Regions from separate parts of the Paracoccus aminophilus JCM 7686 genome, predicted to be linked through region 1. Evidence: riboswitches for the same ligand, from Rfam matches in the RefSeq annotation. Region 1 holds a riboswitch; each other region holds the start of a gene.
The links. A riboswitch is a leader RNA that binds a small molecule or an ion and turns the genes downstream of it on or off. The one in region 1 is predicted to bind cobalamin.
Positions count from the first base shown of each region.

Region 2: another riboswitch for cobalamin. It lies ahead of JCM7686_RS17810 ((2Fe-2S) ferredoxin domain-containing protein); the one in region 1 lies ahead of JCM7686_RS22060 (TonB-dependent receptor plug domain-containing protein).
Region 3: another riboswitch for cobalamin. It lies ahead of JCM7686_RS05830 (DUF1636 domain-containing protein); the one in region 1 lies ahead of JCM7686_RS22060 (TonB-dependent receptor plug domain-containing protein).
Region 4: another riboswitch for cobalamin. It lies ahead of JCM7686_RS07010 (DUF1852 domain-containing protein); the one in region 1 lies ahead of JCM7686_RS22060 (TonB-dependent receptor plug domain-containing protein).

Region 1 covers NC_022044.1:149,595-155,558, reverse strand. The annotation lists gene JCM7686_RS22070 (NAD(P)/FAD-dependent oxidoreductase) at 1-790, opposite strand, end outside; gene JCM7686_RS22065 (Rrf2 family transcriptional regulator) at 794-1,237, opposite strand; cobalamin riboswitch at 1,359-1,558, shown strand; gene JCM7686_RS22060 (TonB-dependent receptor plug domain-containing protein) at 1,685-3,613, shown strand; gene JCM7686_RS22055 (ABC transporter substrate-binding protein) at 3,607-4,473, shown strand; gene JCM7686_RS22050 (FecCD family ABC transporter permease) at 4,470-5,471, shown strand; gene JCM7686_RS22045 (ABC transporter ATP-binding protein) at 5,468-5,964, shown strand, end outside.
Region 2 covers NC_022042.1:40,468-46,431, reverse strand. The annotation lists gene JCM7686_RS17825 (ABC transporter permease) at 1-171, shown strand, start outside; gene JCM7686_RS17820 (ABC transporter ATP-binding protein) at 168-1,136, shown strand; gene JCM7686_RS17815 (oligopeptide/dipeptide ABC transporter ATP-binding protein) at 1,138-2,151, shown strand; cobalamin riboswitch at 2,227-2,419, shown strand; gene JCM7686_RS17810 ((2Fe-2S) ferredoxin domain-containing protein) at 2,535-3,356, shown strand; gene JCM7686_RS17805 (ABC transporter substrate-binding protein) at 3,353-4,843, shown strand; gene JCM7686_RS17800 (ABC transporter permease) at 4,860-5,780, shown strand; gene JCM7686_RS17795 (ABC transporter permease) at 5,777-5,964, shown strand, end outside.
Region 3 covers NC_022041.1:1,173,437-1,179,400, forward strand. The annotation lists gene cobN (cobaltochelatase subunit CobN) at 1-2,906, opposite strand, end outside; gene cobW (cobalamin biosynthesis protein CobW) at 2,908-3,912, opposite strand; gene JCM7686_RS05830 (DUF1636 domain-containing protein) at 3,909-4,280, opposite strand; cobalamin riboswitch at 4,367-4,590, opposite strand; gene cobO (cob(I)yrinic acid a,c-diamide adenosyltransferase) at 4,726-5,331, shown strand; gene JCM7686_RS05840 (cobyric acid synthase) at 5,341-5,964, shown strand, end outside.
Region 4 covers NC_022041.1:1,405,677-1,411,640, forward strand. The annotation lists gene JCM7686_RS07000 (benzoate/H(+) symporter BenE family transporter) at 1-321, shown strand, start outside; gene JCM7686_RS07005 (methionine synthase) at 389-1,417, opposite strand; gene JCM7686_RS07010 (DUF1852 domain-containing protein) at 1,445-2,428, opposite strand; cobalamin riboswitch at 2,554-2,753, opposite strand; gene JCM7686_RS24320 (hypothetical protein) at 2,771-2,989, shown strand; gene choX (choline ABC transporter substrate-binding protein) at 3,021-3,959, opposite strand; gene betI (transcriptional regulator BetI) at 4,057-4,665, shown strand; gene JCM7686_RS07030 (amidase) at 4,656-5,964, shown strand, end outside.

The DNA.
Region 1 (5,964 bases):
CGCCGCAGGCGTAAACGCCGGGAATGCTGGTTTCCTTGCTGTCGCCTGTCTGGATCTGAAGGCCGAAGATGGTTTCACTCAGCGCGCATCCCAAGGCGGCGGCCACCGGGCTGGCCGGGCTCGTGCGCGTGGCGGTGAAAAGCCCCGCGAAAGGCAGGATCCGTCCGTCCGCCAGCTCGACATCGGCGAGGCCCGTCAGGCGCGCGATCGGGGTTTCCTCAAGCGTCACGCCACGGCGGGCGAGATCGGCGCGCTGATCGGCATCGGGCGAAAACCGGTCATTCGTCAGGAAGGTGATCTCGCCCCATTCCGGCAAAAGCTGGGCCTGATGGATCGACATCGGGCCGGTGGCAATGACGCCGATGCGGCCCTGATCGAGCTCGTAGCCGTGGCAATAGGGGCAATGGAAGACGCCCTTGCCCCACCGCGCGGCAAGGCCCTCGATCTCGGGAAGCTCATCGGAGACGCCGGTCGCGAGCAACAGTCGCCGCCCCGCAAACTGCTCGCCCGTCGTGGTCGTCACGCGGAAATCATCCTTGGCTCCGCTGACCTCTGCGGCGGTCGCTTCGACCCAGCTCAGCGTCGGATAGGCCCGCAATTGCGCGCGCGCCTCGGCCCAGATCCGCGCCGGATCGACGCCGTCCTGCCCGAGAAAGCCATGCGAGGCGCTGACGAAGCGATTGCGCCTTTGCCCGGCGTCGATCACCAGAACCTTGCGGCGGGCACGCAGAAGCTGCAGGGCCGCTGCCATTCCGGCGTAGCTGCCCCCGATCACGATCACATCTTGCATCTTTCACTCCTTGGCGGCGCGATACTCTTGATGGCGGCGCGCGAAATCCTCGGCCAGATCGGCCAATGTCACATGGGCGAAACGAGAGAGCAGCAGCGCCTCGGCCTCGGCGAAAGCGTGATCGAGCGCGGCATTCACGGTCTGCTCGACCAGACATTTGGGATGCTCGCTGTGATTGCCGATGGCAAAGATCGCGGGCTCGCCCAAAGCGGCATGAAGCTGGAGCAAGGTAACCTGCGCCAGATCCGCCGAGATCCGCCAACCGCCTGCATGACCGCGCTCGGCCGAGACCAGCCCGGCCTCGCGCAAAAGCCCCATGGTGCGGCGCACCACGACCGGATTGGCGCTCAGGCATTCGCCGAGCTTTTCAGAGGTCATCGGCCCGTCATGCTCGGCCATATGCAGCAAGGCGTGAAGGACGGCGGAGAGGCGGCTGTTCTGTTTCATGTAACTTCATATGTTACGATTCGCGCCGAAAGTCAAGGTGGGCGGGGTCTGAAAGGCGCGCCACCCCCAACCAAGGCCGTAACTCGGTTGAATGGTCTTGACAAAAACCGGGGTGACGGACCAAGGCTCGGGCAGCTTTGGTTCCGGGGCAGCCCCTCGGATTAAAAGGGAACTGCGGTGCGCCTATCAGGCAAATCCGCGGCTGCCCCCGCAACTGTAAGCGGCGAGCGACGGCCGACGATGTCACTGGGATGATCCCGGGAAGACCGGCCCGAGCGCTGACCCGCAAGCCAGGAGACCTGCCCAAGCCCTCACCCATTTCCGGCGCGGGGCGCGCATGGAAAGCGGCCTTCCGCAGCGGTGACCGTCACGGGTCTGCGCGGGGCAATCCTTTCCGCAGGCCGAACTGGGATCCGCAGGCGCCGCCTGCGTTGGAAAGGCATGGATATGGTCCGACTTCAGACCTCTTGGCTTGCAATTTCTGCGGTGCTGCTGCCGCTTGCCGTTATGGCACAAGACGTCACGCAGCCCGTTACTCCGGCCGTGGCGCAGGATGATGAGACCGCAGGTCGCGTCACGCTGGAGACGGTGGTGATCTCGGGCGGGCTCTCGCCGATTCCGGCCAATGCTTATGGGCGCGCCTATACGATCCTGACCGCCGATGAGATCGAGCGGCGCGGCATCCGCAGCGTGCAGGACGCTCTGCGCGATGTCCCGGGCGTGGCGGTCAGCTCGACCGGATCCAGCTTCACGCAGGTCCGCATTCGCGGCGCCGAGGCCAATCACACGCTGATCCTGATCGACGGCGTCCCCGCGACCGGCGGCAATGACGAATATATCCTGAGCGGGCTCGAGACCGCCAATATCGACCGGATCGAGATCCTGCGCGGGCCGCAATCGGTCTATTACGGCGCGAATGCCTCGGCGGGGGTGATCAATATCATCACGCGGCAGGGCCAGCCGGGCACGCATTATGGCGGCGCGGTCGAGGCCGGGAATGGCTATGCGGTCTCGGGCTGGTTCACCCAGCGCACAGAGCGCGGCGGGCTGGCCTTCACGGCGTCAAAGCGCGACGATCACGGCTATAATCAGGCTTTCACCGGCCATGAAAAAGACGGCATCGACCGCGCCACCCTTGGCCTGACCGGCGATTGGCAGGCGAGCGACGAGGTGAAGCTTGGCTTTACCTTGCGCCGCGCCAAAGAGAAATATGATTACGATTCAACAAATTACGCCGCCACCAGCTATATGGATTATCTGATCGACGATCCCAACCAGCACAGCACACGCAACGAGACTCTGGGCTCGATCTGGGGCGAATATGCGATGCTGGACGGGCGGGTGCTGCACCGGCTCGACTATCAGGACACGGTCTACAAGCAAAGCTCGAACGGCGGGCCCGAGACGCGGGGCCAGACCCGCGCGTTGAAATATCGCCTGAGCGCGAGCCTCGACGGCCAGCAGGTGGCCGAAGCGCGCCAGCTGGTGAATGTGATGGTCGAGCGGGTCAAGGATGACAACACCGCCGCCCCCGATTACCGCCGCGCCAACACGTCGGTGGCGCTCGAATATCGCGGCTTCTTCGACAACGGGCTCGATGTGCAGGCCGGGCTGCGCCACGATCGCTTCACGAGCTTTGACGATTTCACCAGCTGGAACCTCGCTTTGTCCTGGCAGGTGCCGAATGCGCCCTATCGGGTTCATGCCTCCGCCGGGCGCGGTCTGGTCAAGCCGTCCTATTACGAGCTTTTCGCCAATGACAGCTATACGCTCGGCAATCCGCACCTGAAGCCCGAGCGCAACACCGGCTTTGACATCGGCATCGAGGCCGAGCTGCTCGGCGGGCGCGGCACGGTTGATCTGACCTATTTCAACGAAAAGATGGATGACGAGATCACCTATGCCTATGGCGCGGCCCCCGATGGCAGCGGGCGGGCGAGCTATGTCAACCAACACGGCAAAAGCCCGCGCGAAGGCATCGAGCTGGCCGGACAGTTGCAGGCGACCGAGGCGCTGCGCCTTGGGCTGAATTACACCTATCTTGACGCCAAGAACCCCGATGGCAGCGTCGAGATCCGCCGTCCGCGTCACGAATTCGGTCTGCGCGCGAGCTATGATCTCGACGGCGGGCGCGGCAATCTGAGCGCCGATCTGCGCCATGTCGCGGGCAATTATGATACGCAGTTCTGGGGCAGCTATCCGACGCGCGAACTGCCAAGCTATACCGTCGTCAATCTCGCCGGAGGCTATGACATCAACCAAAACCTGCGCGCGACCGCCCGTGTCGTGAACCTCTTCGACAAGGACTACATGGACGCTTGGGGTTATCGCTCGCAGGGGCGCACCGCCTATGTCGGGCTTGAGGCGAAATGGTAAGACGGCTGACCTTGGCTGGGTGCATCGCACTCGGCCTTGGCCTTCTGGCGCCGGCGGCTTGGGCGGTTCCGGCGGCAGAGCCGCCCCGGCGCGTCGTATCGATGAATCTGTGCACCGATCAGCTCGCGATGATGCTGGCGGCGCCCGGTCAGCTGATCTCGGTGAGCTATCTGGCGCGGGATGCGCGCAGCTCGGCCATGGCGGATGAGGCGGCGCTTTATCCGGTCAATCATGGCCTCGCCGAAGAGATCGCCGCGCTGCGCCCCGATCTCGTGCTGGCGGGCAGCTATACCACGCCCGCGACGGTTGCCATGCTGCGCCGCTTGCAGATCCCGGTGGAGCAATTCGCGCCGGAAGATGATTTCGAGGCGATCCGCGCCAATATCCGCAAGATGGGCGCGGCTCTGGGTCGCGCGCCCGAGGCCGAGGCGATGATCGCCGTATTCGACCGCGATCTGGCGGCTTTGCAAGACAGCGCCCCCACCCGCCCGCGCGCGGCGCTTTACGGCGCGAATGGCTATACCTCGGGCGATCAAAGCCTCGCCGGGCAGATCATCGCCGCGGCGGGGCTCGACAATATCGCGACCGAGGCCGGTCTGTCGCAGGGCGGCATCCTCTCGCTTGAGCAGCTGGTGCGGGCCAATCCCGATCTCTTGATCCGTGGGCAGGGCTTTGGCGGCGGCTCGCGCGCGGAAGACATTCTCGATCACCCCGCCGTGCAGGACCTCGCCGCGCGGGCGGGCGTTACGGCTATGGCCGATCCCGATTGGGTCTGCGGCACGCCTCATGTTCTCGCCGCCATCGCAAAACTGCGTGCCGCCCGCCTTGCGGTGCAGAAGGAGCAAAAGGAAAGCCCATGAGAGATCCCGCTTCCTATCCCCGCGTGCTGGCGGCTTTGGGCGCGCTGGTCCTCGCGCTCTTCATGGCCTCCTTGCTGATCGGCACAGTGCCGGTCGCGCCGGGCGCGGCGCTCGCAGCGCTGGTCGGCGCGGGCGATCCGCTGCTCGGTATGGTCATGCAAGAAATCCGCCTGCCCCGCGCCATTCTTGGCCTGCTGCTTGGCGCAAGCCTTGGCCTCTCGGGCGCGGCGATTCAGGGCTTTCTGCGCAATCCCCTCGCCGAGCCCGGGTTGATCGGCACCTCGGCGTCGGCGGCTTTGGGCGCGGTTCTGGCGATCCAGACCGGGCTTGCCGCCGCCCTGCCGCTTGGCCTGCCCGTCGCGGCCTTGGCCGGGGCGCTTCTGTCCGTGCTGGTCATCCTGACGCTTGCGGGCGGGCGCGGCGGAGCCCTGCCGCTGATCCTTGCGGGCATCGCGATTTCGGCGCTCGCTGGGGCGGCGACCTCGCTGGTGCTGAACCTCTCGCCCAATCCTTTCGCCGCCAATGAGATCATTTTCTGGATGATGGGCTCGCTTGCCGATCGCTCGATGCTGCATGTCTGGACCATGTTGCCCTTCTTTGTGATCGGCGCGGGGCTGCTTTTGTCGACCGGCAAGGGGCTCGAAGCGCTGACCTTGGGCGAGGATGCGGCGGCCTCGATGGGGATCGGCCTTGGGTCCCTGCGGCTGCGGCTGGTGCTGGGCGTTGCCGCGCTGGTCGGCGCGGCGACAGCCGTTGCGGGTGCGGTCGGCTTTGTCGGTCTGGTCGTGCCCCATCTGCTGCGCCGCGCGGTCGGCGCCAGCCCGGCGCGGCTGCTGCCCGCCTCGGCTTTGGGCGGCGCGGCGGTCATTCTTGCGGCCGATATCGCAGTGCGGGTGATTGCGCCGGGCCGCGATCTCAAGCTTGGCGTGTTGACCGCCTTGATCGGCGCGCCCTTCTTTCTCCATCTGATCTGGCGCAGCCGGAGCGAGGGGCCATGAGCGTACTGTCCCTCAAGAAACTGTCCCTGCGCCGGGCAGGGCGTGGCGTCTTGGCGGGCATTGATCTCGATCTTGCGCCCGGCGAGTTTGTGGGCCTTCTGGGCGCGAATGGGGCGGGCAAGACCACACTCTTGCGCGCCGCTTTGGGGCTTTTGGCGCATGAGGGGCGATCCTCGCTGACCGGGCTTCGCCCAGCCGAGCGCGCGCGCCGCGCCGCCTTCATGCCGCAGGGGCGCGAGATTGCCTGGCCGGTCTCGGTCGCGCGGCTGGTTGCGCTTGGCCGCGCGCCCCATGGCGACGCAGGTGATCGCAATCGCGGCGAACACCCCGCCGTCTCCCGCGCCCTTGCCGCGCTGGGGCTGGAGCCCCTGCGGCATCGCCCCGCCACCGCGCTTTCGGGCGGCGAGCAAGCGCGCGTCCTGATCGCGCGGATGCTCGCGCAGGACACGCCCCTTCTGATCGCGGATGAGCCGATTGCCGGGCTTGATCCCGC
Region 2 (5,964 bases), on a different replicon from region 1:
CCGCTCGCAAGCTGGGGAACGCTGATCTACGACGGCTTTGCCAATATCAACCAATCGACCATTCCGGTCATCGTCTCTTGCGTCGCATTGGCCGGGGCGACCCTTGGTTTCACGCTTCTGGGCGAGGCCCTGCGCGATGCGATCGACCCCAGAAGGAGGTCCGCAAGATGAGCACCACCCCCCTTGTTTCGATCCGCGATCTCAGCGTCGAGGCCGCAGGCGCGACCGGCCCGCTGCATCTCTTGCGCGGCGTCGATATCGACATCGCGCCGGGCCGGATTGTCGGCGTGGTCGGCGAATCCGGTTCAGGCAAATCGACCCTCGCCTCGGCGATCCTCGGGCTGCTTGCCAGCAATGTCACCAAGGTCGGCGGCGAGATCCGCTTTCAGGGCCTTGATCTGCTGGCGCTCACCGAGCCCCAAAAGCGCGCCTTGCGCGGCGACCGGATCGCGATGATCTTTCAAGATCCGATGACCGTGCTCAATCCGGTCTTCAAGATCGGCACCCAGCTTGTCGATGTCATCCGGCGCAAGCGACCCGGTGTCTCGCGCGCGGATGCCATGGCCGCGGCCGAGGCGATGCTGCAACGCGTCGGCATCTCGGAACCCGCGCGCCGCCTTGCCGCCTATCCGCATCAGATGTCGGGCGGGATGAGGCAGCGCGTGATGATCGCCATGGCGCTGTTGACCAATCCCCAGCTGATCCTCGCCGACGAGCCGACGACCGCGCTAGATGCAACCGTCGAGGCCCAGATCGTCGAGATCTTCCGCGATCTGCAACGCGAGAGTGCCTGTTCGGTCCTCTTCATCTCGCATCACCTCGGGCTCTTGTCCGAGTTCTGCGACGACGCCATCGTCGTCTATGGCGGGCTGGTGGTCGAAGCCGGGCCGATGGCCGAGATCATCGGCAATCCCCGCCATCCCTATACCGCCGCGCTGCTTGGCTGCGAGATCGACGAGGGCGAAAGCGGCACCGCGCTCAAGACCATTCCCGGCCATCCGCCCAGCCCGTCCGCGCTGCTTGCGGGCTGTGCCTTCGCCCCGCGTTGTGCGCTGGTGGACGAGCTTTGCCTGCGTGGCCCGGTGCCCATGGCCGAGGTCGGCGCGGGTGTTTCCGTTCGTTGCACGAGGATCTGACATGGATTGGCGTTCCGAAACTCTCCACCGCACCGCGCCGCCGCTGATCGCTTTCGAGAAGCTCTCTGTCACCTTCGGCAATGTCATCCGCGCGCTTGATGAGGTCACGCTTTCGATCCCGCGCGGCTCGGTCACCGGGCTGGTCGGCGAAAGCGGCTCGGGCAAGACGACGCTGTGCCGGGTTTTCGTGGCCTTACAACGGGCAAGCGCGGGCCGGGTCACCTTCGCGGGCGAAAACCTGTCCGAGCTGCTCGCGAAGGACGAAATGGCCTATCGGCGGCGCGTCCAGATGCTGCTGCAGGACGCCGCCGCCTCGCTTTCGCCGCGCATGGCCGTGGGCAAGCTGCTGGCCGAGCCCTTGCGCATTCACGGCCTGCCCATGGCCGAGCATTGGCCGCGCGTGCTGAAGGCCTTCGAGCGGCTGGGGCTCGCGCGGGAACTGCTAGAGAAATACCCGCATCAGCTTTCGGGCGGACAGGCGCGGCGGGTGGCGATTGCCCGTGCGCTGGCGCTGCAGCCAGAGCTCATTATCGCGGATGAGCCGACGGCGGGGCTCGATCTCTCGATCCGGGGCGAGCTGTTGAACCTCATGCTCGAGCTCAAGCAGGAATATGGCCTGACCTATGTGATGGTCAGCCATGATCTCAATGTGATCCGCCGCGTCACCGATCGCGTCGCGGTGATGTATCTCGGCCAGATCGTCGAAGAGGCCGAGACCGCCGCGCTCTTTCGCCACCCGCGCCACCCCTATACCGCCGCACTTCTGTCTGCGCGCGCCGTCATCGACCCGGCGCAGCGGCAAAAGCGGGTGGTGCTGCAAGGCGAGATCCCAAGCCCGATCAACCCGCCCCCCGGCTGCCGTTTCTCGACCCGCTGCCCGGCGGTGCGCGACCGCTGCCGGGCCGAGGCACCTGCCCTGACGCAAGATGACAGGGGCTCTTTCCGCTGCCATTTCCCGCAGGCGGATCCGGCGGTCGCGCGCCTGTCTGCGACCGTCCAAACCCCCGCGCCTTGAGCGCATCCTGCCGCGCCCAACCGAGGATCTTCTGCCGACTTGACCGGCTCGGGCCGAAGCGGCAGAAGGTTCGGGTCAAGGTTCCCGTCGCCAGATCCTCGGATGTGGTGGCCGGGCTAAGAGGGAATCCGGTGAGAAACCGGAGCTGACCCGCAACTGTATGCAGCGAGGGCTCGCATCACCCGTCACTGGCCCCATGGCCGGGAAGACCGATGCGAAGGCCTGACGACCTGCAAGCCAGGAGACCTGCCTGACGACAGAGGCTGTTCCGCGATCGGGAGTATCGCGGGGGCGTGTTCGCGGTGTCGGGCCCCTTTCAGTTGGGGCCCATCGCTGCCGGATCTCCCCCCATCCCGCTGCGGAACCTGTGCAGGAGGGCGGGCGTGGATCACCGTCAGGAAGGCGAAATGGCGGGCAAACCCCAGCGGCAGGCGCTTCTGCTGCTGGCCAAATCCGCATTCGCGGCCACGCCCCATCGCGAGATGTCCCGGATCGCTGCGGCTTTGGCGGCGCGACCCGAGATCCGCGCCCGGTTCGATCTGGTCGAATGCTGCTATCTCGAACAAGGTGAGCCCTCGCTGCGCGATGCTCTGCGGTCGCTTGCCGAAAAGGGGCTGGCGCAGGTCGTGATCCTGCCCGTGATCGTGCCGATGGAGCCGAGCCTGCGCAATTGGCTGGGCCTGATGCTGGCGCTTTGGCGGGCTGAAAGCCCGTTGCCCGACATCGTGCTGGCCGACGAGATCGCGGCCACCGCGGGCCTCTCCGACATCTTGGCGCGGCTGGCGCTTGAAGCGCCGCGTCATGCCTTGCCTTGTGGCGATGCACCCCGGCCCGAAGCGGTTCAGGTACCGTCCCAGCATTACCGGGTTCTGGTCTGCACCGGACCGACCTGCCATGCGCGGGGCGCGACCGCGATCTGGGCGCATCTGCGCAACCAACAGGTCCGCCGCAAGCTGCGGGTGACCGGCGCGGGCACGATGACGGCCAAGACGAGCTGCCTTGGGCCCTGCGCGCTTGGGCCGGTGGTGCAGGTCTTTCCCGATGGCACCTGGTATGGCGGTGTCACCGAAGAGGCCCTCGACCGCATGATTGACGAACACCTTCTGGCCGGTCATCCGGTCGCCGATTTTGCCTATTCGCCCGGAGGCCGCAAACAGCAGCTCCGGGCCCTGCCCCTTTCCCCTGAGAAGAAGGAACACGAATGACCCTGTTCGGAAAATCGGCTTTCGCGGGCCTTTTGGCCTTGGGCGCGACTCTGGCGCTTCCGGCTTTGGCCCAAGATGCCTTGCGGGTGGGCCAGACGTTTCTGGTCGACAACCTTGACCCCACAGCGGGCTCGGCGGGCTGGGCGCTGACCAGCCACGGCGTCGGCGGCCAGCTCTGGAGCGTCGATGCCGCGGGCCGGCTGGTGCCCGAGCTGGCGCAATCGGCCAACCGGACCGGAGATCTGAGCTGGACCATCACCTTGGCTGAGGGGCGCCGCTTTTCGGACGGCAGCCCTGTGACCGCCGCTGCGCTGAAGGCGGGCTTCGAGAATACTTTCGCCAAGAATGCGCCCGCCGCCGCGACCGGCGGCAAGCTAAGCTTCGAGGCGCCCGATGACCGCACGCTTCTGGTCACGACCGAGCGCCCGGTCGCGATGCTGCCCGCGCTTTTCGCGGAATGGCCGCTGATCGCATATGGCTTCGACGGCGCGGGACAGCCGCTGTTCACCGGGCCCTATAAGGTGACGGGCTTTACCGCCGATGCGACACTGGATCTGGCCGCGAACCCCTATCACCCCGCCGGAGCCGACCGCTCGGATATCACATTGCGCAAATTCGGCGATGCTCAGACCATGGCTCTGGCGCTGCAATCGGGCGAGCTCGATCTGGCGTTTGGCTTGCCGGTCGAGGGGCTTTCCGCGATCCGCGCCAATCCCGATCTGACGGTCAAAAGCTTTCAGGTCGGCTATCAATATTTCGGCTTCCTGAACACCGAAAGTCCGACCCTCTCTGACCCGAAGCTGCGTCAGGCGATTGATCTGGCGCTCGGTCGGCCCGAACTGATCGAGGCTATCGGCAATGGCGTTCCCGCGACCGGCGCTTTCGCGCCCTATTTCCCTTTCGCGGGCAAGGTCGAGCGGGTCAGCGACCGATATCTCGCGGGCGATCTGCTTGATAAGGCCGGTTGGACCGCCGGGTCCGACGGCAAGCGAACCAAAGACGGCGTGCCGCTTCGTCTGAGGCTGGTGACCTATTCCTCGCGCCCCGATCTGGTCACGATGCTGCCCGTGGTCGCGGCGCAGCTGAACCGTCTGGGCATTGCGAGCGAAACCCGTGTTGTCGAAAACCCGGGCGATGCCGCCGCCGAGGGCGATTTCGACATCTTCCTCTGGGCCCAGCACACCGCGCCGAACGGCGATCCGGCGTTCTTCTTCAACTCGATGCTGGTCAGCGGCGCCGCCCTGAACCATGCGCGCTATAAAAGCCCGGCCTTTGACGCGATCATCGCCAAATTCAGCGAAACCGCCGATCCCGAGACCCGCAACCAGATCGCTCTGGAGGCGCAGGACCAGCTTTTCGAGGACGTGCCGGTCACCTTCCTGATCGCGCCGGAATGGCGGGTCGGCCTGTCGACGCGGCTCAAGGATTATGAGCCCTGGGGCTCGGACTATTATGTGATCCGCCCCGAGATGGGCGAGATCCGCTGAGCCGGGACCGCCAAAGGTGATCGCCCATCTGCTGCAAGCGAGCTTGCGCCAAGCCACAAGCCTGCTTGCGGTTTCGGCTTTGGCCTTCTGCGTCGTGGCTCAGATGCCCGCCGATCCGGTCGAGATCGCCATGCGGGCCTGGAACCTGCCGCCGGACCCGGACACAATCGCGCGGTTGCGGATGGAATGGGGGCTCGACCGGCCTCTGGTGCTGCGCTGGCTGTCCTGGCTTGGAGGCTTTGTCACGGGCGATTGGGGCCTGTCCTTTCGTACCGGCGCGCCGGTGCGCGATGAGTTCCTGTCGCGCCTGCCGTTGTCGCTTGGGCTCGGTGCCGCGGCTTTGGCTTTGGCGGTGATCCTTGCGATCCCGCTTGGCTTTGCCGCCGCGCTGCGGCCAAACGGCTGGGCCGATCGCTTCGGGCGCGGCCTTGTCGTCGTCGTGCAAGCGGTGCCGAGCTTCTGGCTCGGGCTCGTGCTGATCTGGTTGCTGGCCGCCGAGCTGCGCCTGATCCGGCCCTTTTCCGGCGGGCCGGTCATTCTGGCGATGGCGGCGGTGCTGATCGCCTTGCCGCCGATGGCGATGATGGCGCGAGTGCTGCGGCGCGAGCTGCTGGCCTCGACCACTCAGCCGTGGTTTCGCACCGCCATCGCCAAGGGGCTCAGCCAAAGCGCGGCGCTTAGACGCCATTCCGCCCGCGCCGGGGCCTATGCCTTGCTGGCGGCGCTGCGCTCGGAAATCGGCTGGATGCTTGGCACGACCGCGACGCTGGAAGTGCTTTTCGGCCTGCCCGGCGTCAGCCAGTTCGTCCTGCAAAGCGTGCCCGCGCGAGATTACGGCGTGCTGCTGGCCTATGTGATGACGGTCGCCTGTCTGATGGCGCTGGCCAATCTTGTCATCACGCTGATCCTTCAGCTTCTCGACCCCAGAGCGCGATGAGGCTGCGCTGGGTTCATGTGGCGGCGGCGATGCTCATCGCTTTTGCCGCGACGGGGGCCTTCTGGCAGCCATATCCACCCGGCGCGGTGGATATGCTGGCCAAGAACCTTGGCCCCTCCCTGCCCCATCCCTTCGGCACAGATCATCTTGGCCGCGATCTGGCCTCGCGGATGATGGAGGCCGC
Region 3 (5,964 bases), on a different replicon from region 1:
TCGAGCGAGGCGGTGATCTCGCCCGCGCCGCGCGCGCCGTGGCGCATCATCGCCGCGATCCAGGCGGGCGCGCCCGCGCGGGTATGGGTGATGCGCGCAAGCTCGGTCCCGATCTCGCGCAGGACGACGCGATCCTGCCTTGTGTTATCAAGATGATAGAGCGCGGCTTGGTTCTCGACGGATTGCAAGGCCGCGGCGACACCGCCGATATGGGCGGCGTAATCCTCGGCCATGAGAAGATCGGTTTCGGGCAGATCCTGCGTGTGGAGATGCGCCGAAAGCCGCTCGATCGCTTGGGCCAAAGCCTGCGCTGCCGGGGCCGAGGGCGTCTGGCCATCATGGGTAAAGCCGCCATTCGCAAGCCAAGCCGCGCCGACCTCGGCGGGGGCGGCATCAAGCGCGATCCCGGTGCCATAGACCCCGTCCTTCGGGCCAAAGACGCGCGGCGCGCCGTCGAGATAGGGGTTGTCCGAAGGGTCTTCCTCGCGCCCCGAGAGCATCCGGCAGCCAAGGGTGAACAGCTGAATCAGCACCGGGAAACTGTCGCGGAAAAGTCCCGAGATCTTCAGGATGACGCCGATGCGCGGGCGGCCAAGCTCGGCCAAGGGTGTGACCTCGATCCCCGTCACCCGGCCCGTGCCGGGATCGCGGATCGGGGCCAGCCCGGCCAAAGCCAGCGCCATGGCGAAATCCTCGCCCCCCGTGCGCATCGTGGCCGAACCCCACAGATCGATCATCACCGATTGCGGCCAGTCGCCGTGGTCCTGCAGATAGCTGCGGATGAATTCGGCGGCCATGCTCCGGCCCTTTTCGACCGCCTCGGGCGCTGGCAAGGCGCGGGGATCGACCGCGTAAAGGTTGCGCCCCGTCGGCATGACATCGGCGGCGCCCCGCCACGGGCTGCCCGAGGGCCCCGGCGCAACGTGCAGGCCCGCCAAGGCGCGCGCCAGCCCCTCACGCTCGCCCGGGGCCTCGCCCCAGATATGGAGCCCGTCTGTATAGCGGCTTTCCTTTAGCTCGCAGACGAAACGGTCGAGCTCGCCCAACGCCTGCGCCTCATCCGAGACGGCAAGGCCAAGCTCGGAAAAGAGGCCCAAGGCCCCGGCCTCGTCGCGGATCATCCCGGCCAGCCGGTCGCGGCGGGCGGGGTCGATGCCGTCGGCGGTGGAATAGCGGTCGAGCATCTGCTCGAGGCCCACGAATTTCTCCGGCAATTGCGCGGGTTTCAGCGGCGGCGGCATATGGCCAAGCGTGACCGCACCCAGACGGCGGCGGGCTTGGGCGGCCTCGCCCGGATCGTTGACGATGAACGGATAGATCACCGGCAGCGCGCCGGTCAGCGCCTCGGGCCAGCAGGCGGCGGATTGCGCGACCGATTTGCCCGGCAGCCATTCCAGCGTGCCATGCGCGCCGATGTGGATGATCGCGCCGACCCGGCGGCTGAGCCAGAGATAAAAGGCGACATAGGCATGGCGCGGAGGCGCGGTCAGGTCGTGATAGCCGGTCTCGCGGTCGTCAAGGCGACCGCGCTCGGGCTGCAAAGCGATCAGATGGGGGCCTTCGCGCAGAGCCGGAAAGCGCAGCATTTGCCCGGTGATCTGGGGGTCGGTTTCCGGCGCGCCCCAATGATCATGCAGGGCTTGGCGCAGCGGCGCAGGTAGCTCGGCCAAAGCGTCCAGATATTCGGCGAGCGGCCAGTCGATCACCTCTTGGCGCAGGCGGGGCGCGAGGGGCGCGGGGGACTGGCCCAGATCGCGCAGGATCGCCTCGGCCGAGAGACAAGCATCCAGCCCGACGGCATGGGCATCGAGCCACGCCTTGCCGGGATAGGTCGAGAGCACAATCGCCAGAGGCGGTGTGCCGCTTTGCAGCGCGGTCCAGCCCAAGACGCGATCCACCAAAGCCGCGATCCGCTCGGGCAAAGGGGTGTGGCGTGGCACGGCGATTTGCAGATCGGGATCGGGTGCGGCGGCGCCTTTCAGCGAGATGATCTGCGCGGGAATGCGGCCATCGACCTCGGGCAGCACGACATGCATCGCCATATCGGCGGGCGAAAGGCCGCGGCTGCTTTCCTCCCACAGACGCGCCTCGGCGGTCGAAAGCACAGCCTGAAAGACCGGCGGACCAGAGCGCAGGGCGCAATCCGCATCTTGGGTCGAAAATGCGGTTGTGTTGATAATCGCCTGCGGCGGATGCGCGGCAAAGGCGGCTTTCAGAAAATCCTGCGCGGTGCGGGATTTGAGCGAGGGTAGGAAGATCCCGCGCGCCGTCACCCCGCGTTCGGCAAAAGCCGCGATCAAAGCCTCGATCGGCGCGGTATCGCCCGCCAGCATCCACGAGCGGTAAAAGGGGATCGCGATCCAGTTGCCCTCGGGCGGCGCGCCAAGCCAGCCGACCTCGGGCAAGGGCGCCGGATCTTCAGCCTCCAGCCCCGCCATCAGCCGCAAAGCCGCGCCCGCCGCCAGATGCCCGCCCATCGCGCAAAGCCGGTTCAGCCGCTGCCACAGTGCAGGCGCAACGGTCGAGAAGCCTTGGAGCGCGGGATCGTCGCGCCCGTCGCCGCGCAAAAAGGCCAGCGCGATCCCTCGTCGCCGCGCCAGATCCTGCAGCGCCATGACCCCATGCGGCCAATAGCTTTGCCCGCCCAGAAGCCGCACGAGAATGAAGCGCGCGCCCATGAGCGTCGCCTCGATATATTGATCGACCGAGACCGGATGGGTCAGCCGCGCCAAGGGCGCGAGGCGCAAGCCGGGCAAATCTGCCCGCCCGCGCCGCCAGCCTTCCGCAAAATCGGCGAGATCGCTGTCTGAAAAGGACAGCACCACAAGATCGGCAGGGGTCTGGCCGAGATCTTGCGGCGTGGCGCTGTCCTCGAGCCCGCCGGCTTCGCGAAAGATGACGTGCATATTACCCCAGCAGAATGGCGCGGATCGCCTCGGGGTCAATATCGTGATGCTCGGCGATGACCACAAGCTGCGAGCGACGCGGACCCGACCAAGGCTGGTCATATTGGTGACGCACGCGCGCGCCGACGGCCTGCACGAGCAGGCGGAGCGGCTTGCCCTCAACCGCGACATGGCCCTTGACGCGCAGGACATGCTGGTCGCGGGCGAGCCGCTCGATCCGGGCGACCAGATCGGCGGGATCGGTGATTTCGGGCAGGTCGATCACGACCGAGTCGAAATCATCATGCTCGTGATCATCGGCGCCGTCGTGATGCGAGGGGCGCGCGGCCAGATCATCCTCGGCCTTGGCATCAAGGCCAAGGATCACGCGCGGGTCGATCACGCCCTCGGCAATCTCGATCACCGGGAGTTCGCGATGGGCGATCTCTTTCAGCTTTTCGCGCGCGGCGGATTTGACCGCATCCGAGGCAAGATCGGATTTCGTCAGCAAGATGATATCGGCGCAGTTCACCTGATCCTCGAAAACCTCGGCGAGCGGGCTGTCATGCTCGGTCCCCTCGGTCTCACCCTCGTCGAAGGCCCCGGCGGCCAAAGCCTCGGTATCGGCCAAAGCGATGACGCCATCGACGGTGATGCGCGAGCGGATCGCGGGCCAGTCGAAGGCTTTCAGAAGCGGCTTCGGCAGCGCCAGCCCCGAGGTTTCGATCAGGATGTGATCGGGCGCTTCGGGCAGCGCCAGCAGACGCTCCATCGCGGGCAGGAAGTCATCGGCGACGGTGCAGCAGATGCAGCCGTTGGCCAGTTCGACGATGTTGTTTTCCGGACAATCCGCGCTGGCGCAGGATTTCAGGATCTCGCCATCGACGCCGGCCGTGCCGAATTCATTGACCAGAACCGCGAGGCGGCGGCCCCCGGCATTGGCGATCAGATGGCGGATCAGCGAGGTTTTCCCGGCGCCGAGAAAGCCGGTGACAACGGTAACGGGGGTTTTGGCAAGCGAGGTCATAGCGTGTCCTTGGTCAGCGCAAAGGGAGGAATGCGGGCGATGGTGTTCTTGCGGAAAAGGGCCGAGCGTTCGCGCCAGGGCACGACACCCTCGGCGCTTTCGGCATATTGGCGGGCCATGGTCAGGACTTCGGCGGCGTCCTCGGGGGTGATGCCGCCCTGCACATAGGTCCAGGAACCGGGACGGCCAAGCGCCACGGCGCAGCCTTTCGAACAGGCGGAAAGGCAGGCGACCGGCTCGATGCGGATGCCTTGGGGCAGGGCTTCGGCCTGAATGGCCGAGAGCAGCCGCTCGCCGGGGACGATGCCGTCATCGGGCACGGGCGCACCCATGCGGCAGGTCTGGCAGATGTAAAGCGTCGCCTCCATGCGCGGCCTTTCAGATCTCGCGGAGGGGACAAGGGCGGCGGGCAGGCGGGGCCATACCATCCGTCCGCAGCGCACCCCGGCCGCATCTTCGGTTATCTCGCATGGCAGGTCTCCCGGCTTGCGGATGCGGGTCTGGCCCTCGCTTCTCCGGCCTTCCCGGCCCGGGGGCCAGTGGCGGTGGAGAGGCTCTCCGGTCACGGTCGCGGGGGCGGCTGCGCTTGGGGCCTTGGGACCGATCCGGTCGGCGGGGCCTTGGCGCATTCCCTCTTAGCCTGCGTCGCCACAGGAACCATTGCGCGCCCTTGATGGCGGCAAGAGCGGGGGCAAGTCAAGGCGCGGCAGTCAGGAAGGCCCTTGTCAGAAGGTCTGAACCCGGCGTAGGCCAGAAGGGCGTATCCTGCGCCAAAGCCTCCAATTCCTGCCGATCAGAAGGTTCATTCGGATTATGAGAAGTGACGAAGAACATACTGAAAAGATGAAGAAGATAAAATCAGCGCGCGACCGTATCATGGAAGAGCGGCAGGGCGAGAAGGGTTTGATCGTCGTTCACACCGGGCCGGGCAAGGGCAAGTCGTCCTCGGCCTTTGGCATGGTGATCCGCGCCATTGCCCATGAGATGCCGTGTGCGGTCGTCCAGTTCATCAAGGGCGGGCGCGAGACCGGCGAGCGCAAATTGCTGACCACGCATTTCAGCCATCTCTGCCAGTTCCACACGATGGGCGAGGGCTTCACCTGGGAAACGCAGGACCGCGCTCGCGACATTGCGGCGGCTCAGGCGGGCTGGGATAAGGCCAAGGAGCTGATCCGCGATCCGGCAATCCGGCTGGTGCTGCTCGATGAGATCAACATCGCTTTGCGCAATGATTACCTCGATATCGCCGAGGTCTGCGCCTTCCTGCAGGGTGAAAAACCCGAGATGACCCATGTCATTCTGACCGGCCGTAATGCCAAGCCCGAGCTGATCGAGATCGCCGATCTCGTGACCGAGATGGAGGTGGTGAAACACCCGTGGCGCGCGGGGATCAAGGCCCAGCCGGGCATCGAATTCTAAGGCGCGGTTATGGCGGGGTTGATGATTCAGGGGACCGGCTCGAATGTCGGGAAATCGCTGGTCGTGGCGGGGATCTGCCGCGCCTTGCGCCTGCGCGGGCTCTCGGTCGCGCCCTTCAAGCCGCAGAATATGTCGAACAATGCCGCCGTGACCGCTGATGGCGGCGAGATCGGCCGGGCGCAGGCCCTGCAAGCCCGCGCGGCGGGCTTGGCGCCTCATACTGATATGAACCCGGTGCTGCTCAAGCCCGAAAGCGAGATGGGCTCGCAGGTGATCGTTCAAGGCCGCCGTCTGGGCACGTTTCGCGCCCGCGATTACTGGGCGATGAAGGCCGAGCTGATGGGGCGGGTGATGGAGAGCTATCGCCGCCTTGAGGCCGCCCATGATCTCGTGGTGGTCGAGGGGGCGGGCAGCGCCTCGGAGGTCAATCTGCGGGCGACGGACATTGCCAATATGGGCTTTGCCGAGGCCTCAGGCGTGCCGGTCTTTCTGCTCGGCGATATCGACCGGGGCGGCGTGATCGCGCAGATCGTCGGCACGAAAGCGGTGATCGCGGATGCCGATGTCGCGCGCATAAAAGGTTTCGTTATCAATAAGTTTCGCGGTGATCCTCAGCTGTTTGCCGATGGCTAT
Region 4 (5,964 bases), on a different replicon from region 1:
CGCTCGAAGCGCTGGATCGGCGGGATTGCGGCGGGGGTCTTCTACATCCTCGTCGGCGTGTTCGGCGTCACCTTGGCCGCGATCTTTATGGCCTTCCCCGCGAGCTTCATCACCACGCTCGCAGGGCTGGCGCTGCTTGGGACGATCGGCGGTAGTCTCGCAACTGCGCTGGCGGATCCCGCATCACGCGAGGCGGCGCTCATCACCTTCCTCGCCTCGGCCGCCAATATCCGAATGTTGGGCATCGGCGGCGCATTCTGGGGGCTGGTGATCGGCCTCATCGCCTATGTCGCGCTGCGGCAGGGGCCGCGGAGGACATGAGGGCTCGGGGTCTCAGGTCGCGCGGGGCAGGGAGCCCGCGCGGTACCCGCCGACGCGGCGAGGATCGTCAGGCCGAAAGCTCACGTCGGACGATCTTTGCCCCGGCGCTCAATGCCGCCAGCTTCCCGCTCGCCACGGTCCGCGACAGCGGCGCCATGCCGCAATTGGTGCAGGGGTAGAGCTTGTCGGCATCCACGAATTGCAACGCCTTTCGCAAAACATCGGCCACCTCTTCGGGCGTTTCGATGGTATCGGTCGCCACATCAATTGCCCCCACCATGACTTTCTTGCCGCGGAGAAGTTCAATCAGATCCATTGGCACACGGGAGTGCTGGCACTCGAGTGAAATTAGGTCGAGGGATGATTTCTGGAGCTTGGGGAAAATCTCCTCATATTGCCGCCACTCTGCGCCAAGGGTTTTCTTCCAATCTGTATTGGCCTTGATGCCATAGCCATAGCAGATATGAACGGCGGTCTGGCAGTTGAGGCCCTCGACCGCCCGTTCCAAAGCGGCGATCCCCCAATCATTCACTTCGTCGAAGAAGACATTGAAGGCCGGTTCGTCAAACTGGATGATGTCGACACCTGTAGCCTCAAGCTCTTTGGCTTCTTGATTGAGGATTTTCGCAAATTCCCAGGCGAGTTTCTCGCGGCTTTTGTAATGACCATCGTAAAGCGTGTCGATCATGGTCATCGGACCGGGCAGCGCCCATTTGATCGGCTGATCGGTCAGTCCACGCAGAAATTTGGCATCCTCGATAAAGACAGATTTGGGGCGAGAGACGGCTCCGACGACCGAGGGCACGCTCGCGTCATAACGATTGCGGATCCGGACGGTCTCGCGTTTCTCGAAATCCACGCCATCGAGATGCTCGATAAAGGTCGTGACGAAATGCTGACGCGTTTGTTCGCCGTCGCTGACAATATCGATGCCCGCCTGTTGCTGATCGCTCAGGGTGACGCGCAGGGCATCCTGTTTTCCTTCAATCAGCTCGTCGCCCTGAAGCTTCCACGGCGACCAGAGGGTTTCAGGCTGGGCGAGCCAAACCGGCTTGGGAAGGCTTCCGGCGGTCGAAGTGGGCAAAAGCTTATTCATGGTAATGTGACCTTGCATCGTCGTTGATCAGGCAGAGTATTGGGAGGACCATTTCTCGAGAATTTCTCGATATGGCTCAATGAAAGTGTCGCGTGCGCGTTGTCCTTGCTCGATCGCCAGCCGGCTGCGCTCATCGCGATCATAAGCGATCTGCGTCAGGGAATAATCCTGATGTTTCAAGCTTGGTTGGTAGGTTTTTCCAGCGATGGAATTGGCATTGTAGATTTCTGGGCGGTAGATCCTTTGAAAGGTTTCCATCGTGCTGATCGTGCCAATCAGTTCGAGACATGAGTAATCACTCAGCAGATCACCGGTAAAATAGAACGCCAAGGGGGCGACACTGTTTGGAGGCATGAAGTAGCGCACCTGCAAGCCCATCTTTTCAAAGTAAAGATCAGTCGCAGAGAAGGCATCCTGCCGATATTCAACGCCCAGAACGGGATGCGTGTTTTCGGTTCTCTGATAGGTTTTGCTGCTGGACACGCTCAGGCAGATGACCGGAAGCTTTTTGAAGGTCTCTTTATAGGCAGGAGACTTCAGAAAGAACCGGAAGAGATTCCCATGCAGATCACCGAAATGCGCTGGCGCGCTGAAACTTGATCGCCCGTCATTGTGCTGCGGTAGCAGGATACTGAAATCATAATCGCGGACATAGGACGAGAAATTATTCCCCGCAATTCCTTCGATGCGCTGGCCGTTTTTCCGATCAAGGATCGTCGGTTTCAAGATTTCGATCAGGGGGAAAGCCTCGGCGCTTTTGTTATCTCCGATGCTGATTTCCGCAGAGATGATCTCCAATTCGACCGAATAGCGGTCGTTTCCCGGATTGTCCCAATGCGCCAGAGCATTGAAGCGGTTGTCGATCATTTTGAAGGTGTTGCGCAGGTTTTCCTCGCGCCTGCTGCCTCGGGCGAGATTGGCAAAGTTGGTCGTGGTGCGCGTGTTCTCGGCCGGGCGATAATTCTCGTCGAACCGCGTGCTTTTGAGCGAATAGGTGAGGTCTGTTCTCATCCTGACATGCCTTCTGAGCGGCCTGAATCGACAGGCCGTGAAAACGAAATGACTCCCCGTGACGGAGTCACGAGGCGGCGATGTCACCTTGCGGATGGCCGCTCCCGACTGCCCACCGCAGCCGGAACAGGTGAGTGATCGAGGCAGGTTTCCTGACTTGCGGGTCGTCACCTAGTCTGGCCTTCCCGACGCGAACTCCGCGCCAGTGGCATGTCAGACAGGCTCGCCGCCTACAGTTGCGGGGGCAGTTCCGGATTCGGCGACAGCCTGACCGGATTCCCTTTTATCCGGGGCTTCCCCCGGCACCTTGATCCGATGGCAAGATCGGCCGGATGGGGGACGATGTCAACGCGGCTGGATCGTCGGAATATTCATGTTGAATATGAAGAATATGAGGGTTTGAGCAGTTCGCTGTGGCCTGATTACGGCATCGATTTCGATCTGCTGGCGGGCGGGCAAGCACGGGGTTTCGGGGAGCACAACGGGTTGCCTTGCTTCGACGTAGACCACATTGCCCTCGCCGCAACTGCGTCATTCCTGCATTCAAAGCCACGGCTCTAAAGCCCAAAAGCAGGAGGAACGCCTCCCGCCGTCAGTGTGGGAGGATGGTTTCTGCAGCGGCCTTATAGCCTTCCGCGCCATCGACGGTCTTCACGCCCGCAAGCCAAGTCTGGAGAAGTTCAGGCCGCTTGGCGATCAGATCCTTGGCCACATCCGAGGGGTCCGCACCGTCTTCGGTGATCGCGTTCATCCCGGTGTTTTCATAGGCGAGATCGAATTTCAGATTGTCGAGCAGCTTTGCCACATTGGGGCACTCTTGTGCGTAACCGGTGCGGGTAATGGTCCTGACGGTGGCGCCGCCAAAGTTCGGGCCATATTCCTCATCACCTCCGCTGAGATAGCTCAGCTTGTATTTGATGTTCATCGGATGGGGCTCCCAGCCAAGGAAGACGATCCAGTCACCGCGTCGCGTCAAACGATCCACCTGTGCGAGCGTCGCGGCTTCGCTCGATTCGACCAGCTCCCAATCGCCTAAGCCGTGGCGTCCGGCCTCGATCATCTCGAGCAAGGGTTTGTTGGCCCCGGCCTCGATACCGTAGATCTTCGACCCGAACTTGTCGGCGTGCTTGGCCAGATCGTCAAACGAGGTGACGCCCGCCTCGGCGACATAACTCGGAACCGCGAGGGTGAATTTGGCGCCGGTCAGATTCGTCGACAGCACCGCGACATCGCCATTGTCGAAATAGGATTTGAACTCAGTGCTTTGGGCAGGCAACCAGTTGCCGAGGAACACATCGACCTGATCGCTTTTCAGCGCCTCATAGGTCAGGTTGAGGCTGAGATAGATCTGCTCGGGTATATAGCCCAAAGCCTTCAGCAGCAGCGAGGCGGTGGCATTGGTCAGCGCGAGATCCGTCCAGCCAAGATCGGCGAGACGAACAGTCTGGCAGGCTTCCGCCTCGGCAGCCGCGCCAGCGTGGGGCGCGAGCAGCAGCAGGGCGAGGCTGGCGGAGAGGAGGTGCGATTTCATCTGCGTCTCAGTTTTTTATTGAACACGCCAACAAGAATAATTACTTTGTTGACGTGTTCAATAAAAAAATCCCAGACGGTCGAAACAGAGAGATGTGATGCCAAAACTTGGAATGCAGACGATACGACAGCAGCAGATCATCGCGGCAGCGATCGAGACGATCCATGAGCGCGGGATCGAGCAAAGCTCGATCCGGCAGATCGGCAGCCGAGCCGGCATCTCGCCGAGCCTGATCACGCATTATTTCGGCAGCAGGGACGAGCTCTACACGCTGGTTCTGCGCCATCTGAACCGCGAGCTGTCCCGCGCGACTGTGCGCAATCTGCGCAAGGCCTCGACCCCGATGGAGCGGCTCATGGCCATCGCCTCGGCGCAGTTCGACCCCGAGCAATTCCAGCCTGCCGTCGCCAGCACATGGTTTGCGCTCTGGGCCGCGCTGCGCGGCAATGCCGAGATGCTGCGCTTCCAGACGATCTATCACCGTCGGCTGGCCAGCAATATCGCGCATTGCCTCCGTCCGCTCATTCCGGCGGAGGATATTGATTTCGCGGTGAACTGCCTGTCGGCCATGATCGATGGTCTCTGGGTCGGGGCCGCGCAACCGACCGGCCATATCACCACAGAGACCGCGCTGCCGATCTTTCAGAAATACGTCTTGCAGCTGGTCGGCCAGCTCTCGCGGCGGGAGGCGAGGACATGGAACTGACGGAATATGCCGCAGCGGATGGCGTCGGTCTGGCGAGGCTGATTGCGGCTCGGGAGGTCTCGGCCCGTGAGGTCATCGAGGCCGCCATTGCCATGATCGAGGCACGCAACCCGGAACTCAATGCGGTGATCGCGACCAATTTCGAGGCGGCTCTGGCAGGTTGCGACAGCCTCCCCGGCGGCGTTCTGAGCGGCGTGCCGTTCCTGCTGAAGGACGCGAACCTTTATTCGTGCGACATGCCCACCACCTTCGGATCGGCTTTCTTCAAGGGGGATGCGCCGCGCCCTGACAGCCTCATGGTTGAGCGCTGGCGGACTGCAGGGTTGGCGATTCTGGGCAAGACGAATACGCCGGAATTCGCGGCGGAATTCGTGACCGAGCCACGCGCCTATGGCGTCACCCACAACCCCCATCGCCCCGGCATGACGGTCGGTGGCAGCAGCGGCGGGGCCGCCGCGGCGGTGGCCTCGGGTATGGTGCCGATCGCCCATGCGACCGATCTCGGCGGGTCGATCCGCATTCCGGCGGCCTGCACCGGCGTCTTCGGCTTCAAGCCGACGGCAGGGCTGAACCCGGTCGGGCCCTATTTCGACGCGATCGCGGGCGGGTTGAATTCCGATCACGTCATCACCCGCACGGTCCGAGACAGCGCGGCCTCGCTCGATATCACAGCGAATGGCGGCGGCTCGTTTCTCAACGCCCTGCGCAACCCGGTGCGATTTCGCATCGGCGTCGCGGACAAAGACCCAAGTGGTCGGGCGCCGGGTGCGACGGAGCGCGCAGCGGTCCATCGCGCGGCCGCGCTGCTGGCAGAGCTTGGCCACGAGATCGTCCCCTATGAATACCCGGGCGCACTCTCGACGGATTGGTTCGACTATCTGTGGATTTTCGACATTGTCTCGCTGGTCGAGCAGCGTGCGCGCGCGCTTGGCCGTGATCCCGAGCGCGACGAATTGGAGCCGCTGACCTGGCATCTGATGGGAAAGGCGGCGCAGGGCGGGCGCGCGGCATATCAATCCGCACAGACCGCGCGCGCCGCCTATAACAGGGCCTATCTGGGCTCGCTGGACCAGCTCGACCTGATCCTGACGCCAAGCCTCGCCAGCGCGCCTCCGGCCGAAGGAACCCTGTCCTATGTCAGTTTCGCCAATGTCGATGACTGGAACGACGCGGGCTACGGCTTTGCGCCCTATTCGATCCCCTCGAATATCTCGGGGCAGCCTTCTGCATCATGTCCGTGGTTTCGCGATGAGGACGGGCTGTCGGTTGGCGTGCAGTTGAGCGGAAAGCCGGGAGCCG